One region of the Paenibacillus sp. PK3_47 genome, then DNA from elsewhere that is predicted to be linked to it. Evidence: riboswitches for the same ligand, from Rfam matches in the RefSeq annotation. Region 1 holds a riboswitch; the other holds the start of a gene.

What was found. Region 1 has a riboswitch for preQ1 ahead of queF (preQ(1) synthase). Riboswitches for the same ligand answer to the same signal wherever they lie in the genome.
Region 2: it holds a riboswitch for preQ1, as region 1 does, so the genes downstream of both, C2I18_RS18170 (queuosine precursor transporter) here and queF (preQ(1) synthase) in region 1, are expected to answer to the same signal.

Annotation. Positions count from the first base shown of each region.
Region 1 covers NZ_CP026029.1:6,491,995-6,501,641, reverse strand. Annotated here, with positions in the region: gene C2I18_RS28200 (ABC transporter substrate-binding protein) at 1-563, shown strand, start outside; gene C2I18_RS28195 (FecCD family ABC transporter permease) at 758-1,819, shown strand; gene C2I18_RS28190 (FecCD family ABC transporter permease) at 1,816-2,850, shown strand; gene C2I18_RS28185 (ABC transporter ATP-binding protein) at 2,911-3,717, shown strand; gene C2I18_RS28180 ((2Fe-2S)-binding protein) at 3,761-4,570, shown strand; gene murB (UDP-N-acetylmuramate dehydrogenase) at 4,779-5,690, shown strand; gene ymzB (protein YmzB) at 5,766-6,101, opposite strand; PreQ1 riboswitch class I at 6,280-6,323, shown strand; gene queF (preQ(1) synthase) at 6,527-7,027, shown strand; gene queC (7-cyano-7-deazaguanine synthase QueC) at 7,054-7,719, shown strand; gene C2I18_RS28155 (6-pyruvoyl trahydropterin synthase family protein) at 7,716-8,198, shown strand; gene queE (7-carboxy-7-deazaguanine synthase QueE) at 8,191-8,913, shown strand; gene C2I18_RS28145 (cysteine hydrolase family protein) at 9,099-9,617, shown strand; gene C2I18_RS28140 (VanW family protein) at 9,614-9,647, shown strand, end outside.
Region 2 covers NZ_CP026029.1:4,069,005-4,078,651, forward strand. Annotated here, with positions in the region: gene lplA (lipoate--protein ligase) at 1-754, opposite strand, end outside; gene C2I18_RS18145 (aminotransferase-like domain-containing protein) at 994-2,448, shown strand; gene C2I18_RS18150 (D-alanine--D-alanine ligase) at 2,461-3,405, shown strand; gene C2I18_RS18155 (aminotransferase class I/II-fold pyridoxal phosphate-dependent enzyme) at 3,398-4,618, shown strand; gene C2I18_RS18160 (YnfA family protein) at 5,068-5,394, shown strand; gene C2I18_RS18165 (methyl-accepting chemotaxis protein) at 5,477-7,060, opposite strand; PreQ1 riboswitch class I at 7,484-7,529, shown strand; gene C2I18_RS18170 (queuosine precursor transporter) at 7,541-8,245, shown strand; gene C2I18_RS18175 (M24 family metallopeptidase) at 8,351-9,445, opposite strand.

The sequences.
Region 1 (9,647 bases):
ATGATCAGCTGAACAAAATCGCGCCTACTTATGTGCTCGGTGACGAAATCAGCCAGGATTGGCGTAAAACACTGCTCACCATCGGTGATCTTCTGAACAAAACGCCTGAAGCCGAAGCGGCAATTGAAGCCTATAATCAGAAAGCAGCAGATGCCAAAGCGAAGATCAGTGCTGCCATTGGCGAAAAATCTGCAGCGATTGTCTGGCTCGTAGGTAAAAATTTCTTTATTGTCGACGAGACCCGCAGCAGCGGCGCAGTGTTATATGGGGATCTGGGTCTTAAGCTCCCTAATCTGGTGACCGAAATTCCGGCTGAATCGAGAGCACCCTGGAATCCGATCTCGCTTGAAAAGCTTGCCGAGCTGACAGCAGACTACATCTTCCTGGTGAACAGCGATCAGGCTGAAGGATCGGATATTCTTAACGGACCGATCTGGAAAGGAATCCCGGCAGTAAAGGCCGGTAATGTTACCGAACTTAGTGGTGAAAGCACTTGGCTGTATTCCGGTGCTTACGCAAACTCCAAAACAATCGATGATGCGGTGGCCGCTCTTGTAAAATAAACCATGTGCAGGTTTTTGTATCCCGGGATGCAGGAACCTGCATTATTTTTTAGACTCGCATCATAGTCATATTAGCGGGAAAGAAGTTGTACATATTTTATATTTTTGCGATAATGAGAATGAAATCCAATATCATTTGAGTGATATTAGTTATCAATAAATAGCTGAATATCTGGTTACTAAGGGGAAGACTTATGGTCGTATCCACACATTCTACATCTAACAATACAGATCCGGCAGGGGCGAAAACGCTGAAATCCAGACCTGCCGCTGCAGTAATTATTCTGGTTGCAGGCCTTGCTGCCATCGTCTTCGGAATTGCCTTGTCCGTATCAGTGGGCGCAGCGGATGTTCGACTGGGAACGGTATGGGAAGCGGTATTCCGCTTCAACCCGGACATCCAGCAGCATCAGATTATCAGGGAATTGCGGATTCCCCGGGCGCTGGCAGGAGCCCTTGTAGGCGCATGCTTTGCTGTTGCGGGAGCGATTATGCAGGGCATGACCCGTAATCCGCTGGCTGATTCCGGCCTACTGGGCCTGAATGCCGGCGCGAGCGCGGGACTGGCCATAGCGTTTGCTTTTGCACCCACGGCATCCTTCCTGTCCATCATGCTGTATTGCTTTGTCGGTGCTGCAGTTGCGGCGCTCCTGGTCTTCGGCATCGGCTCTCTGTCCCGCAGCGGCCTGACACCGCTGCGTCTGACGCTTGCCGGAGCGGCGGTCAGCGCTCTTCTGCTGGCAGTAAGCCAGGGAGTGGCCATCCTTTTCCACCTGTCACAGGAGATCACCTTCTGGATTGCGGGAGGAATCGGCGGGGCGAATTGGACACAGCTGAAAATCATGACGCCGTGGATCTTGGCAGCCTTGATAGCATCTTTGATGCTTTCGCGATCAATCACACTGCTTAGTCTCGGACGGGATGTGGCAGCCGGCCTGGGCCAGCGGACCCGGTTTGTACAGACTGCCGGTCTGCTCATAGTGGTCATTCTGGCCGGAGCCGCTGTGTCCACAGTCGGACCGATTGCCTTTGTAGGTCTGATCATTCCGCATATTACACGTTATCTCGTGGGTGTCGATTACCGCTGGATTATCCCTTGCTCGGCAGTTCTCGGAAGCTTAATGATTATTTTTGCAGATATTGCTGCAAGGATGATTAACGCCCCGTATGAGACGCCTATTGGCGCATTAATTGCTGTAATCGGGGTTCCGTTCTTCATCTATCTGGCGAGCAAACGCAAGGGGGAGCTGTCATGAGCAAATCTCTTGCCTTTCCCGCTGATAAGCAGCGGCGTACCCGTGAAGTCATTATAATATCATTGCTTGCCGTTTTCATCGTCGCCATGTTCATCGTCAGTATGAATACAGGAATTGTGCGGCTCTCGCCAAGTGAGGTCTTACATACTCTGCTGGGCGAAGGGACCCAGCAGCAGAAGCTGATTCTCTTCGATTTCCGTCTGCCGCGTATCGTAATTTCTCTGCTCATCGGTGCAGGATTTGCGGTCTCGGGATGTATCCTGCAAAGCTTGTCACGTAACGCGCTTGCCGAGCCTTCCACACTGGGGATTAATGCCGGCGCAGGGTTTGCAGTCATCATTTTCATTTCGTTTGTTCCGGCATCATCAGCAGGCACGATTCTCGGACTGCCGCTGCTTGCACTGCTCGGGGCTACACTTACTGCGGCCCTTATCTATGTTCTCGCTTACCGCCGCGAAGACGGTTTGTCCCCTACGAGGCTGATTCTGATCGGTATCGCAGTAGGGGCAGGGATATATGCCTTTCAAATGATTCTTTCGCTGCGGCTTGATCCGCAGAACTTCCAGTTTGTGGCGATCTGGCTGGCCGGTAAAATATGGGGCGGAGACTGGCGCTTTGTGCTTGCACTGCTACCATGGGTAGCTATCCTGATCCCGTTTGCCTTCTATAAATCCCGGGTGCTGAATGTGCTTAATCTGGGTGACCAGACCTCAGCCGGGCTTGGGGTACCGGTAGAGAAGCAGCGTCTTATGCTGCTTGCTGCAGCAGTTGCATTATCCGGCGCCTGCGTAGCCGTAAGCGGCGGCATTGGTTTTGTCGGTCTGATCGCACCGCATTTGGCCCGCAGGCTGGTAGGGCCGAAGCATCAAATCCTGCTGCCGGCCTCCGCTCTGGTAGGCGCATTGCTGCTGCTTACTGCGGATACAATCGGACGCTGGATTCTTCAGCCTTCGGAAATCCCCACCGGTATTGTCGTAGCCCTGATCGGTGCACCTTATTTCTTATATTTATTGGCCAGATCGAAGGCCTGACAGCATCTTAGGAGCTTATTCTCTTTCATACAACAAACAAATTTCAAGGAGTGGAAGATCATGTCGGAAAGATTGAATACGGAACAGCTAAGTATCGGGTATGCGGAGGCTACAATTGTTAAGGGTCTGAACCTGACTGTTCCGACAGGGAAGATCACAGCGCTGGTTGGCGCCAACGGTTCCGGCAAGTCCACCATCCTCAAGACAATGGCCCGGATTATGAAGCCGAAGAGCGGCAGTGTCATGCTGGACGGCAAGTCGATTCACAATCTGTCGACCAAGGAGGTCGCGCGCCAGCTAGCTATTTTGCCGCAAAATCCTACCGCGCCGGACGGTCTGACTGTATCGGAACTGGTTGGCTACGGCCGTTATCCGCATCAGAAGGGCTTTGGCACCATGACTCCTGAAGACCGCAGCATTATCGCGAATGCTATTCATGTAACCGGCATGCAGGAGTTTCACGACCGGCCGATTGACCGCCTGTCCGGCGGCCAGCGCCAGCGCGCCTGGATTGCCATGGCTCTGGCGCAGCAGACAGACATCCTGTTCCTGGACGAGCCTACTACCTTCCTGGATATGGCACACCAGCTGGAAGTTCTGCAGCTACTGCAGAAGCTGAACGAAGAAGAAGGCCGGACCATAATCATGGTCGTACATGATTTGAATCATGCTTCCCGTTATGCGCAGCATATGGTGGCCATCAAATCCGGTACCGTAATCAGCGAAGGTGCTCCGCAAGAGGTTATGACTCCGGATGTACTCCGTAAAGTATTCGGTATAGAAGCGGATATTGTCCCGGATCCGCGTACAGGCGTGCCGCTCTGCCTTCCTTATGAGCTTGCAGCCTACAAAGCTGCTGGCCTGTAGATATTATTGAAGGAATAGGTGAACCATCTTAGGAGGAAACGGTATGAATGAATCGCAGATAAAAGAGTTTGGCAGCAAGTTTGATCTTCATCCATCCCCGCCGGAGGAAACGGTGCATACGTTCAAAATGAACGATCTGACAGATGAAGAGGGAATGAGGGCGTTTATCGCTTCCTACCGGCCGATGATGAAGGCTTTGGACGATAAAGCGGTGGCTGCGTATTTTGGCGGCTGGTTCTCCAGTGTGGCTATGGCACTGCAATATTCGGTTTCCCTGTATTCCGCGGTGCCGGAGATTAGCCTGTCCAATCTGAGTGTTCACCTCATTCCATCAGGACAGTATTGCCGTGTAGCTTTCTCTTTAGAATCATGGGATATGAACGAGGCTCCTGCTGATCCGCAAGGCCGGATGAGCTGGCGCAACGAAGTCATTAACCGGTTCTATGCGGAAACGGCCGGACCTCTGTTCCGGATGATGTCGACGGTCAGCGGACTGATTCTGGGAGAAATCTGGGGACAGATGCCGACCAAATTTAATTATTTTATGGAGTCACTGGCTGCAGCCGCTGATCATGAGGAGCTTCTGGCCACTGTGCAGGAAGATTATAATTATTTGAAGGATGAAATGCCTGCAGAGGTGTTTCTGCTTCCGAAGAATCCTTTTCACGTAAAGCTTCGCAGAATTGAATCCCTTGCGGATTCTGACAAAACCGTACTTATGCGCAACCGCTGCTGCATGTATTACCGTACAGAAGGCGGGAGTTACTGTTACACTTGTCCGCGGATTAAAGAGGAAGAGCGGGCGACAAGAAGAACAGAGTTCCGCAAGCAGGCTGCTGCGGCGCAGGGGTAGGTTATAAATGGAAGAATGGTATCATACTATATTAAAGGCATACCTGCAACAGGCTCCCGTCATTGACAAGGGAGCCTGTTCGTTGTTAAAGTTGTGGTTGCCTGATAAGACGGCGCATGTAAGCCATATTAATTTTAACAATATCCTGTACATGTATAATTTATAACTCAAGGACATTATTTCTATAGTGTTAAAGGAGCAAAATCAAATGAATATCAGCAAAATTAAAGAGGAACTGCAGCAGCTGCTTCCAGCTGGTGCAGTAAAAAGCCATGAAGAGCTGAAAAGCTATGTATTTACACAAATGGGCGGCCAGGCGGATATCCTTGCCGCACCAGCTGCTTACGATGAAATTCAGACGATTGTTACATACGCCAGGGAAAACGGCATTCCCCTGACTGTACTTGGCAACGGCTCAAACGTGATTATCCGGGACGGTGGTATCCGCGGAATTGTCCTGCAAACGTCAGAGATTAATGATATGGGGATGAGGGATAATCTGCTGTATGCCCAGTGCGGCGCCAAAATTATTGATGTCTCCCGGTATGCCCTGGAGCAAAAGCTGACCGGACTGGAATTTGCCTGCGGCATTCCCGGGACTGTCGGAGGTGCCCTTTACATGAATGCTGGAGCTTACGGGGGCGAAGTCAAGGATGTGCTGCATAGTGCGCTTGCCATCAACAAAGAGGGGCAGCTGGTAACGATGTCCGGTGAGGAATGCCAGTGGGGATACAGAAAAAGTATCTTTGCCAGCGGGGACTTTCTCGTGCTCGAAGCCCGGTTTGCGCTGCAGCCAGGCGATCCGGCGGCTATCAAAGCTTCGATGGATGAACTGACATTTATGCGGGAATCCAAGCAGCCGCTGGAGTATCCTTCCTGCGGCAGTGTATTCAAGCGTCCGCCGGGGCATTATGCCGGACAGCTGATTCAGGAGAGCGGACTGCAGGGAACCAGAATCGGCGGAGCAGAAGTCTCCCGCAAGCATGCCGGCTTTATTGTCAATGCGGATCATGCTACAGCAAGTGATTATATCGGACTGATCCACCATGTCCGGGCGACAGTGAAGGATAAATTCGGCGTAGAACTGGAAACTGAAGTGGAAATCATCGGAGAAGAATAAATTAAAAGGCCGCGGAAGAAGTTACCGCGGCCCGTTCTTTTGTTTCACAATGGCAAATTGTTTACATAATATAAATTACGTTAACGAAATCTCGTACTTGCCTCTGTCCGTCTGGATTTCCGCACGGTCTTCTGCCGCACTGTTAATTTTGAGGCCTTGTACAGCAATTTCATAGCTTGGCTGCGGAAGCGGGACAGGCTCTCCATCCCCATTGACTGTGCTGCCTGAACCTCTAAGAATCAGCGCGTCGTCCAGATAATCATCGATGGTATCCTCTGCGGAACGGTAATCAACACTTTCCACAGTGAAGTGAACCGTATCGAGATCCTCTAGCTCCTGCTTTTTAATGACAATGGTTGTTCCTGCCTGCTCGCTGAGCCACTCCCTAAGCTTTTCTACAGCTAGTTCCATAAGCTGATCCCATCCTTGTGTTATAGATTATTATTGTTAAGTTACCCTTTTCCTTAAAAATGAATCCGTCCTCCGGCCATGAACAAAGTGGAAGGGGCGGAGGCTTGTCAGGCATCTGTGAATCATGGTATAGTTCAAAACGCAAGCAACAATATAAAGAAGAAGTCTGCGTATATGCGCAGGAGAGGTTCGCAAACTCCCTCTATAAAAAACTAAGCCGCTTTTGCATAACAATAGTCTTGTTCATTCTGAGACTTAAAGGGGTATAGGCCTGTGCCTGTACTTATTTTCTGCTATGCTGTGCGCAAAATAGACGACGCCCGTTAACCGGGTCGTTTCTTCTTAGTAGAGCCATGTTTTCGGAATCTCGTTCTTCTTTCCACTTCCGGCACAGATGCCGAGGGAAAAGAGAGGGGTTTTTTGTCATGTCAGAAGGAAGATTAAAAGAGGAAATGCAGGAGGTCACCCTGCTGGGTAACCAGGGAACAGAGTACAAATTCGGATACGCTCCGGAGATTCTTGAATCGTTTGACAACAAGCATCCGGGACGCGATTATTTTGTGAAATTCAATTGTCCGGAGTTTACAAGCCTGTGCCCTGTGACCGGCCAGCCGGATTTCGGCGTGATGTATATTTCCTACATTCCTGATATCAAAATGGTCGAATCCAAGTCCCTGAAGCTCTATCTGTTCAGCTTCCGCAATCACGGGGATTTCCATGAAGACTGTGTCAATATTATTATGAATGACCTGATCGCTCTAATGGAGCCGCGGTATATCGAAGTGTGGGGCAAATTCACTCCGCGCGGCGGCATTTCCATTGATCCATACTGCAACTGGGGACGTCCGGGAACCAAATATGAGGCCATGGCCGAACACCGCCTGATGAACCATGACCTGTATCCCGAAAAAGTCGACAACCGCTAAGCAGTATGGAGAGGAGAAAACAAGAGATGAACCAAAAAGCACTCGTCGTATTCAGCGGCGGACAAGACAGCACTACATGCCTGGTGTGGGCCCTGCAGCAGTACGAAGAAGTTCAGGTCGTTACCTTTAACTATAATCAGCGCCATGCTGCCGAGATTGAAGTTGCCAAGGCGATTGCCGCCCATTTCAATGTGAAGCAGCATATCCTTGACCTGGGTCTCTTAAATCAGCTGGCTCCCAACGCACTGACACGTGATGACATTGAGATTGAGGCTGGTGAGGAAGGGGAGCTGCCGAGCACTTTTGTGGATGGACGGAACCTGCTCTTCCTGTCTTTTGCCGCCATTCTGGCCAAACAGCTTGGATTTGCCAATATCATCACAGGCGTATGCCAGACCGACTTCAGCGGATATCCGGACTGCCGGGATGTATTCGTAAAATCACTGAATGTTACATTGAACCTGTCAATGGACTATGAATTCGTCATCCACACTCCGCTGATGTGGCTGGACAAAAAAGAAACCTGGAAGCTGGCTGACGAGCTGGGCCATTTCGATTATATCCGTGAGCACACCTTAACCTGCTATAACGGAATTATCGGCAGCGGATGCGGAACCTGTCCTGCCTGCGAGCTGCGCAGCCGTGGACTGTCGCAGTATGAGGCTGAGAGCAAGCAGGTGGGTCTATCATGATGAATGAAGTGACAGTCTGCAAAATTTTCACCTTTGATTCCGCGCATCAGCTGGTGGGCCATAAGGGAAAATGCAGCAACCTGCACGGGCATACGTACAAGCTTGAGGTTGTGCTGAAAGGTGTACCTTCCACAGAGGCCGGTCATTCGGATGAAGGCTTTGTCATAGATTTCAGTGACATCAAAACGGTTGTGCAGCAGAGCCTGGTGGACCGGCTGGATCATGCTTTTCTGGCAATGGGCAACGAGCCTGTGCTTGAGACCCTGAACCGTACAGGCTCCAAGGTGGCACTGCTCTCCTTCCGGACCACTGTAGAGAACATGTCGGCATACATCGCCTATAAATTGAAGCAGGCTTCTCTGCCGCTTTACTCAGTGAAGCTGTGGGAGACGCCTACCTCCTGGGCTGAAGTGCTTGCCGCAGATATTCCTGAAGAGGGACCGTCTTACCGGCTGTATGGAGGCTGTGACTGTGAGTAAGATACCTGTAATTGAAATCTTCGGGCCAACGATTCAAGGGGAGGGCGCAGTTATCGGTGTGAAGACGATGTTCGTCCGCACTTATGGCTGTGATTACCGCTGCGGCTGGTGCGATTCCTCTTTTACGTGGGACGGATCGGCCAAAGATAAGGTGCAGATGATGGAGCCGGAAGAAATTCTGAACGAACTGGAGCGGCTGGCCGGCAATAACTTTGATTGTGTTACCATCTCCGGGGGGAATCCGGCGCTGATCGGCGAAGCCATGGGCACTTTCATACAAGGACTGCATGAGCGGGGAATCCAGGCAGCGATAGAGACACAAGGCAGCAGATGGCAGGACTGGTTCTGTGACGTGGATGTGCTGACAATCAGCCCCAAGCCGCCAAGCTCCGGGATGAATACGGATTTTGAAATGCTGGACAGCATCATGGACAAGCTTCAGCAGGGCGGCAGGTCTGCACACAGTCTGAAGGTGGTTGTATTTGATGAGGCGGATTTTGCATATGCCAAAAGCGTCCACAAACGCTACCCTGCAGTGCCATTGTTCCTGCAGCCGGGTAACGAGAATGTTACCGAGGAAGGCGATATTTCTGCACGGCTGCTTGGACGGCTGGAATGGCTGTTTGGTCTTGCCATTGCTGATCCTGAGATGAACCGGGCACGGGTACTCCCGCAGCTGCATGCGCTGATCTGGCACAACAAGCGCGGGAAATAATTGAATAACTGAAATAACTGTAAGGGTATCTTGTTGCCATTTAATGGTGTCCGGGATGCCCTTTTTGTGCTGTCATATTTATACTTGTAAATTCTGTTATCTATGATATTATCAGCCTTTAGACTGTAACTTACATATAATCATAGGTTTCATGGTAAAAAGTCCATTCCGGGAGGCATATGACAATGACAACAGCACTGTTAATTATCGATGTTCAGGAAGCGATGTTCTCTTATGAGGTGGAGCTGCACGACGGGAATGAAGTTATGGGCCGGATTGTATCCCTGCTTAACAAAGCCCGCGCTGCTGGAATACCGGTAGTATACGTTCAGCACACTGAAGACGAGGAATACACCAAAGGTACGGATACATGGCAGATCAGCAGTCTGATTACGCCGCTCCCGGAAGATACAATTGTGGAGAAACCGACTTGGGACAGCTTCCACAGGACCAATCTGCATGAGGAGCTGCAGCGTCTGGGGATTACCGACCTCGTAATCTGCGGCATGCAAACCGAATTTTGTGTGGACACGACCGTCAGACGCGCTTACAGTATGGGATATTCCAGTGTCCTGGTACAGGATGCCCACAGTACTTTTCCTAATGCCCGTTTTAACGCAGAGGAGATTGTTGGACATCATAACGCCGTGTTAGGGGGAAGGTTTGCGGTCCTGAAGCCTGAGCATGAGGTGGAGTTCAGATGAATCCGGGGAAAACGAAAGCCGCCATGAAGC
Region 2 (9,647 bases), 2.4 Mb from region 1:
GCTTCACATTGCTCTTCGGAGACAGGCCATAGTTCCAGTCCCAGTTCTGATAATGCTCCTTGGAGATTGCATTGATCCGCACCCAGTCGTCCATGGTCAGCTTATATTGGGGAACCTCGGAAGGCTCCATCCCGAAGATGGAACGCAGCAGTCCGTCGCGGAACTCTTCAATCGTCATGTCGGTACCCAGCAGGTCTTTGATATTGGCGACGCGGCTGCGGACGGATTTGGTGCTCTTGGATTTAAATTTCTCCGGATTCACGTTCAGGGAAGCCTGCACATCGTCGAGGTTCAGGTCGAACATCAGGGTGCCGTGGCTGAACATGCGTCCGCGTGTGGAGAACTGGGCGTTTCCGGAGATTTTTTGCTCACCGACCTGCAGATCATTCCGTCCGCTAAGCTCGGCGTTCACACCCATGCTCCGCAAATAGTCGATAACCGGCTGGGTAAATTTGAGGAAGTTATGGAACGACTGGCCGTCATCCTTGGTGATGAAGCTGAAGTTAAGATTGCCGAGATCGTGATAGACGGCACCCCCGCCGGACAAGCGGCGCACCACCTGAATGTTGTTGTCTTTTACATACTCCTGGTTGATCTCTTCAATTGTATTCTGGTGCTTGCCGATGATAATGGACGGGCTGTTGATATAAAAGAGCAGGTAGCTCTCGTCCATGGGCAGGTTTTTGAGCGCAAATTCCTCAATGGCCAGATTGACCGAGGCATCTGTAATCCCTGTGTTATCGATAAACAGCATACTGAATTCCTCCGCTTAAGCATGATTAAGTACTGAATATATTTTAAACTAAAAGCTTACTTTTCACAAAATAGAAAGCTTCATAGCCGCACGCGGCGGATGGAGGGTTATGCAGACGTTGACCCGTTCAGGCAAAAGGGCAATAATGGGGGAACCACAGCCGGCCGAAAATGGCGGGGTTGTGGTTCTTTTGTTACGGTCAAGATTATGCCATGATAGCTATGGGGGCGAACGAAACCATGTTCAAGGATTTCAGACTCATTGCCGGACGTCCGGTATATATACAGGTCAAAGATTATATGAAGCATCTAATCATCAAAGGCGCCCTCCAGGGCGGCCAGAAGCTGCCGTCTACCCGGGAGCTCAGCACGCTGCTTGCAGTCAGCCGCAATTCGGTCATTGCCGCTTACGCGGGTCTGGAGGATGACGGCTTTGCTTATACGGTCCAGGGACAGGGCAGTTATGTGTCATCTGCAGCCGTATCAGACAGCGCGGAGGCTTCCGCCTGGACTGTTGACTGGAAAGAGCGTTTGAACCCCCGGGCGCTGCTGGCCGAAGAGCTGGATATCATGAAACGCGGAATCCGCGCGGAGAAGGGTACAATTTCTTTTACCAGCATTGCACCTGATGAAAGCCTGTTTGACCTCGATAATGTAAAAAGAGCTTTTCTGGAACGCATGTCCGTCGAAGGCAATGTTCTGCTGAACTACGGCTATGCCAAAGGGTATAAGCCTTTAATAGACTATTTGAAGCAATATATGGAGCACAAGGGCGTTAACCTGCGGGGCAAGGATATGCTGATCACCAATGGTTTTACCGAAGGCTTCGATCTCGTCCTGTCAGCGCTGGGCCAGAAGCATGGATCTATACTCTGCGAGAACCCGACCCATCACACGGCAATCAAAAATATGCGGCTGAACGGTTTTGACATCACGGGTGTGGCCATGGAGCGTGACGGCATTCATCTCGGAGAACTGAAGCGGGCGCTTGAGGAGCAGGAATACGACTGTGCCTACTTCGTCCCTTCCTATCACAATCCTACCGGTATCGTCATGTCCCCTGAGAAAAGGCAGGGCGTAATGAAGCTGATGGCCGACTATAAGGTGCCGGTGATTGAGGACGGTTTTAACGAGGAGCTGCGGTATTCGGGGTCACATGTAGCTCCGCTGACCGCGGCGGCGGGCGGCGGCAACAGTGTCGTGTATCTCGGGAGCTTTTCCAAAGTGCTGTTTCCGGGGCTGCGGGTCGGCTGGGTGCTGGGAGATGAGGAGCTGATCTATTACCTGGAAAGTGTCAAAAGAGCACGCAGCATTCACACCTCGACTCTGGACCAGTCCATTCTGTATCAATATCTGCTGGGCGGCAATCTGGAGAAATATTTGAAACGGGCCAGAACAGAGTACAAACGCAAATACGAGCTGACTCTTACATGCTGCAGGGAATACCTTCCGTACACCTCGTTGTCAGGGGATGGGGGGCTGCATCTGTTTGTAACCTTTGAAGAGAGCTTCAGCACAAGAGAGCTGCTGGCAGCCTGCCGGGAGCAGGGGGTTATTTTTACAGCGGGAGACATCTTCCATACGGACGGAACAGGGCAAAACACGCTGCGGCTGGGATTCTCCAGGGTAGCTGACGGCGATATACTCAAGGGCATTGAAATCATCGGCAGGGCAGCACGGCAACTAATGGGATAGGGGAGCATGGATATGATAAAAGTGGGCGTAATTATGGGCGGGGTATCCTCCGAATCCGAGGTTTCCATGAACACCGGCAGAGAGATGCTGAAGCATCTGGACCGGAGCAAATATGAGGCAGTTCCGGTTGTTATCACTGAACGGGGACAGTTAATTGACGGGGTTAAGGGGATAGATTTTGCGCTGCTGGCGCTTCATGGGACTTATGGAGAGGACGGAACAGTGCAGGGGACACTGGAGACACTGGGTATTCCTTATTCCGGAAGCGGCGTACTGTCGAGCAGCCTGTGCATGGATAAAAATCTGTCCAAAACCATTCTCCGCAGCAAAGGTGTGCTAACTCCCGATTGGCTGTGCTGGGACAGCATGGAAGAGGTTGTGCCGGAAGCTGTGGAGCGTCTCGGTTACCCGGTCATGGTTAAGCCGAATTCCGGCGGGTCCAGCATCGGCATGACCAAAGTGAACCATTCAGGGGAGCTGCTGGCTGCGGTGGAGAAAGCTTTTGCCGCTGACCGCTCGATTCTGGTCGAGGCCTTCACGGAAGGACAGGAGATTACATGCGCTATTCTCGGCGGAGAAATGCTGCCTGTGATCGGCATTCAATCGCTTGGAGCGGACTGGTTCGACTACAGCGCCAAGTATGAGCAGGGCGGTGCTGATGAGCGTGTGATCCAATTGTCACTGGGGACCCATGAACGGGTGCGTACGGCGGCTATTTCTTGTTATAAGGCGCTGAAATGCTCGGTCTATGCCCGGGTGGATATGCTGCTGGCCAAAGGCGTTCCTTATGTGCTGGAGGTGAACACGCTGCCGGGGATGACCGAAACCAGCCTGCTGCCCAAAAGCGCACTGGCCGCCGGCTGCACTTTCAGCGGACTGCTGGATGCTATAATATCCAAATCCATGGAGGAATGGCGGGTAAAGCAGGGACAGACGGAGGTGGAGAGCCATGCTTAACCGGAACCGGGTCCTGGACCCGCAGGAGTGGATTGCAGAGCGTGTGCGGGAGATTGCGCCTTCGGGCATCCGCGCTTTTTTTGACCTCGCTGCCGGTAACAACGAAATTATATCACTTGGCGTCGGAGAACCGGATTTCGCTACGCCTGAGCATGTAAGGGCAGCCTGTATCCGTGCGCTGGAACGGGGAGAAACGACGTACACTCCAAACGCCGGACTGCCTGAGCTCAGGGAGGAGATATCCCTTTATTTGCGGAATGGCTTTGGACTGGAGTATCATCCTGCGGATGAAGTGATTGTAACTGTAGGCAGCAGTGAAGCGCTGGATCTGGCCCTTCGCGCTTTTACCGCACCGGGCGATGAAATCATCATTCCTTCGCCGAGCTACATCGCCTATTCGCCGATTGCCCATTTGAACGGAGGTTCACTGGTTGAGGTCGAAACGCGGGCGGACCAGGGCTTCAAGCTGACGGCTGAAGCGCTGGAAAAGGTGATTACACCGCGCTCCAAGCTGCTGATGCTTAATTTCCCGAGCAATCCCACCGGGGCGGTAATGTCTTATGAAGACTGGCTGCCGGTCGCAGAGCTTGTGAAGCGGCATAATCTGCTCGTGCTCTCGGATGAAATCTATGCCGAGCTGACCTATGACAGCAGGCATGCCAGCATTGCCGCGCTTCCCGGCATGAAGGAGCGGACCATTGTCATCAGCGGCTTCTCCAAAGCCTTTGCCATGACCGGCTGGCGGGTCGGTTATGCCTGCGGCAGCAGCGGGCTGCTGGCGGCCATGCTGAAGATTCACCAGTACACTGCAATGTGCGCACCGGTGCTGGGGCAGATTGCCGCCATTGAGTCCCTCCGCAGCGGGCTTCACGATAAGGACAGGATGAAGGAGTGCTTCAGACGGCGCAGAACCCTGTTTGTGGAGGGACTTAGAACAATCGGGCTGGACTGCCATGAGCCGCAGGGGGCTTTTTATGCCTTCCCGTCGATTGCCCGGACGGGGCTGAAGTCCGAGGAATTCGCCCTGCGGCTGCTGAAGGAAGCAGGCGTTGCCGCCGTTCCCGGGCAAGTGTTCGGAACCGGCGGGGAGGGGCATATCCGCTGTTCCTATGCAACATCGGAGGCCAGGCTGAACGAAGCGCTGGAGCGGATGGAAGGGTTCATGAGGAAGGAGAGAGCCTTGGGAAAGAAGCAGAGATATGCAGTGAAGTAACCTATGCAGTGAAGTAAATATCCGGCCGGGAGAGTGTAGCGGCTGGATTCCCATTCACGCAGCAATGCCCCTTCTTCATTCCCATGAAAAAGGGGCTTTTTGCTGTGAGCTTAAGATTATTCTTGTATAATGATTGCAGAGCTGAAGCCCAAATGATTAATGGAGACAGGCTCAGGTGTTAACTGTATTTCGTGCAGCTATAATAAACTATTTTTGTACCTCAGGAGCTTTAATTGTATTCTCTGCAGTTAAAAATCGCCATATTCCATATAAGAAGGATTCTGGCCGTTTTTAGTTGTACAGATTACATTTAAACTTCCGAATCGTCTCTTTTGTAGTCTTTTAACTGCAGGAAATACAACTAACTGTTATGCATACCACTGGTTTCAATAGATGGATGGAGCGAACCTTCAGTAATGTTCGCTTTTGGGAATAAGGGGTGATAACTAATGACAATGGCAATTCTGCTGTTTATCGTGGCCGGTCTCGCCGAGATCGGCGGCGGATATCTGGTCTGGCTCTGGCTGCGGGAATCGCGGCCGCTCTGGTACGGCCTGATCGGGTCGCTGATCCTGATTTCGTATGGCATCATTCCTACTCTGCAAAAGTTTCCTTCCTTCGGCCGGGTATACGCTGCCTATGGCGGTGTGTTCATCGTGCTGGCTGTACTGTGGGGCTGGCTGGTGGACAAAAAAACACCGGATCTGTATGACTGGATCGGGGCAGGCATCTGTATCATCGGCGTGTCGGTCATTCTATGGGCACCCAGGCACTAGCCAAAGTACATAATTTGCAGAGAACATCAAAAAGGCAGCTCCGGGCCGGTAAGACCCTGGAACTGCCTTTTGTGTCTGAGCGTTAAATTTTGAACTGTCGCACTGCTTCCTGCAGCTTGACCGCCTGCTCATGAAGGTGCTGGGCCGTCACAGCATGGCCTTCAAGCTCTTCCTGCTGGCGTGAAGAGTTCCCGGCAAGCGTATCAGCACTGGCCCGGGACATCGCCGTAATCTGCGAGGTCTCTTCCACCGAGGCGCTGACTTCCTCCGTTCCGGCCGAAATTTGCTGGGTGGCAGCGGATACGGACTGGACACTCTGGTTAATGCTCTGAATCAGAATCAGCAGCTGATTGAAGGCATTGCCGGCTTCGGCAACCTTGCCTACGCCAGAGGCAACCTCCTGGTTAACAAGATTCATCTCGGCTACGGAGTGGTTCATATCCTCCTGCAGGCTCAGCAGGAATTCACGGATCTGTTCGTTGGATTCCTTGGACTGCTCGGACAGCTTGCGGACTTCTCCGGCCACCACGGCAAACCCGCGGCCGTGTTCCCCGGCACGTGCAGCTTCTATGGACGCATTCAGCGAGAGCATTTGAATTTGCTTCGTAATTTCGGTGATTCCCTGAACCACCCCGCCGATCATCTGCGAGCGTTCATTCATCAGCCGGAACTGCTCCAGCGACTTCACCGACGCCTGTTCAACCTGGCGCATCTGCTGTACAGCAGTCTGGGCAATCTCATTGCCGCCTATAGCTTCCGCAGAGGCTTCACTGATCTGTTCGGTGACTTCACCGGCCGCGGAGGCGATGTGCTGGATGCCGATATTAATCTCATCCATGGCTCTGGAGTTCTCCATCGTGACGCTGGCAATGGTTGTGCTGCCTTTGCTGATTTCGTTAACGGACACGGCAGAGCGGGCGGCCATGTCATTAAGCACTTCCAAGCGTGTCTTCATATCGTTGGCGTCCTGTACTACATTGCTGGAAGTATCCAGGACCTGGCCGATCATGTCCTTGAGCTTATGGCTCATGCTTCTGAAGCTTTCGGACAGCTGGCTGACTTCATCATTGCCCTTAATCACAAGCTCCTGGGTGAAGTCGCCGCCGGCCATTTTGTTGCTGTAGGCTGCGAGCCGGGAGAGCGGGCGGGTGATTCTTTTGCTCATGAAGTATGCAGCAGTAACCCCTAGGATAAGAGCCAGCAGGGTAATCCATACACTGGTCCAGATCACACTGTTGATTTTTTCATCTACGAAGGCTACATCCGAGCTGACACCGATCACCATCGTGCTTCCGGGAACGCCTTTATACGCTGTTTTATGTATACCGTGACTGTCACTATAGATTTCACTAAGACCCGTTTTACCTTTGGAGGCCTGCTCCATAGCCGGTGTTACTGCAATGTTCTCATCCGCCTGCAGTGTTGAAGCTTTGTCCGCGGTGATAACCGTGGCTTTTCCTTCCTTCAGATTAGCGAGAAAAATGGTCTCGACCCCATGCTGCTTTACTTTTTCCTGTAAATAAAACTGTACGTTTGTTGTCGCCTGTGCACCTTTATTGAGCGCCTGCTGGGCGTGGGTGGAATTCAGGCCTTTGTATACATCCTCGGATGCAACGCCCAGCAGCTTGTCGATTTGCGGAAGTACATAGCTGTTGATCGTATTCATGGATATAAAATAAAAGCTGATACTTAAGACTAACGACGTTAGCAATAGAACGACAAACAACAACATAGTGAACTTACGGCTGATGGAATTCTTAAAGCGTAACATATCATTCTCTCCTTTTTCTGATAGATACATCTGTTTTCTTATGTTCTGCAAGCAGGCCTTGGAAGGTAATATATTCCATATGTATAGGTCATATATCATGCCTGGAAGGTTATTGATAACTATTCTATAGAATTAACCCCTGGTTGAATAGTGAAAAGTTTGGATTTAGGCTTATATTTTCTGAAAAATCTGAATAATTATCGAATCATTTATGAATTTTCCGAAAAACAGTGAATTTAGTCCTACTTTTGCGAAAATAAGTTTTCATAGCATGTTAGCTTACAATGTGATAGAGTAGTAATGTTTTGTTCAAAGCAAAACACCGCGGTTCGTAACCATCCCGCGTAAACAAAACTAGGAGGAAATACAGAAGTCATGTTTAATTTGTTGTGGAGTATTTTGTTCGTTATTGTGAACTTTGCTTTTTTTCTGCTCTGTTTCCGTCTGTTCGGTAAAAAGGGCTTGTACGCCTGGGTCGGCATCGCCACGGTGATCGCCAACATCCAGGTGGCCAAAACGATTGCCATGCCGTTCGATATTGTGATGACGCTGGGCAATACGATGTATGTCACTTTGTATCTGACCAGTGATTTGCTGAATGAGAAATACGGCCGGAGGGAAGCGAGAAATGCGGTATGGTTCGGGTTCTTCACTTTGCTGATGACAACCGTGCTGATGCAGATGGTGCTCGTATTCAAGCCGGAGGGAGACCCAGTCTTCCAGACTTCTCTGGAAACGATCTTTGGTCTGATGCCGCGTCTTGCGCTGGGCAGTCTTGCCGCTTATTTTGTCAGCCAGTTCCTTGATGTCCATCTCTATGCCTGGATCCGCAAGTTCTACGGCTCATCGCGCCAATTGTGGATTCGTTCGAACGGAAGTACGATGATCAGTTCTTTTGTAGATACGCTGATTTTTTGTACGATTGCTTTTGCCGGCAGATTCGAGTTCGAGATTTGGGTAGAAATACTGCTGACTACGTATGTCGCAAAATTCCTGCTGACAGGCGCAGGTACGCCGGTTCTGTATCTTGCCCGTTCCTTCAAGTTCGCCGAAGATGAGCAGCCGGTCCGCAAGGATTGAGAATAAGGTTGTATATAGAAAAGCAGCAGATCCAACCGGTAGCGGTGTGATCTGCTGCTTTTTTGTGTGAGTGGGCTTGCACCGCTCGGGTATAGCAGGCATCCCTTACAAATGAAGTATGGTCAGCTCTTTCGGGAAAGAGGTTAAGGTCTGCGGACCCTCCGGAGTGACGAGCACATCATCTTCGATCCGTACGCCGGCCAGATTCGGAACATAGATGCCCGGCTCAACCGTAAATACGTTCCCGTTCTCAATAATATCCTCATTCAGGCCATGAAGGGAAGGATATTCATGGGTGTCCATTCCCAGGCCGTGGCCTACACGGTGCATGAAATACTCACCGTATCCGGCAGCTTCGATGACTTCGCGGGCTGCGCGGTCAACGGAGCCGAATGTAGCGCCCGCTCTGGAAGCGGCGAGGCCGGCTGCATTGGCGGCCAGCACAGTGTTGTAGATTTCGGTCAGCTTGCTGTCAGCTTCTTCAACAGCAAAGGTGCGGGTAATATCCGATGCATAACCAGCGGCATACACGCCGAGGTCGAACATCAGGAAATCACCCGGCTGGATGACCCTGCTGCCCGGTACGCCGTGCGGGAGCGCCGTGTTCGGGCCGGAGAGCACCATAGTGTCGAAGGAGGGGCCGGAGGCGCCTACCTTTTTCATCAGATACTCCAGCTCGGCAACCAGCTCGATCTCGGTCACCCCTGCCTTAACATGCTTAAGCCCCTGGCGGAGAACCTCCTCCACCAGCTCGGCCGCATGCTTCATCCGGCTGACTTCCTCCGGTGTCTTGATGGCGCGCATGGACCGCAGCATAGGGCCGATGTCGCTGAAGCTTGCGGCATTCACAGCTTCGGAGAGCCTCTCGAAGCGGCTTACAGTGAAGTGCTCCTTTTCAATGCCGACTTTATCCGGGCGTGTCCCGCCAAACCGGGACTTCAGCAGCTCGTACGGATTATCCGTATCGCTATGCGTCAGAATGGTTGTGACCTTAGATGCGGCATGCGCGGCTTCGGCATCCAGTGCCGGAACGATCAGAACGGGCTCCTCCCCGCGGATCAGCAGCAGGCCGAGAAACCGCTCATGCGGATTGCTGGCAAAGCCGGTCAGATAGTAGACATGCTTGGGATCGGTGACGAGCAGCGCCTGGAGTCCGGCGCCGGACATTTGCTGCTCCAGGCTGTTCAGAGCATGATTCATTAGTAATTGTTCCCCTTTCGTCTTCACGCTGGAAAAAAGCAATATTCTAATTATAGATCATAACCCTGCGGGGCGCACGCCAAGGCTTAATATCGCATAACAAGGGTTTAACCTGTGGGACCAGCGGGTAATAGTTGCCAAATTATAAGCAGCCGGGTAACTTGCTCCATTTAGTATACGCAACCCATAGTTTGTCTAATGG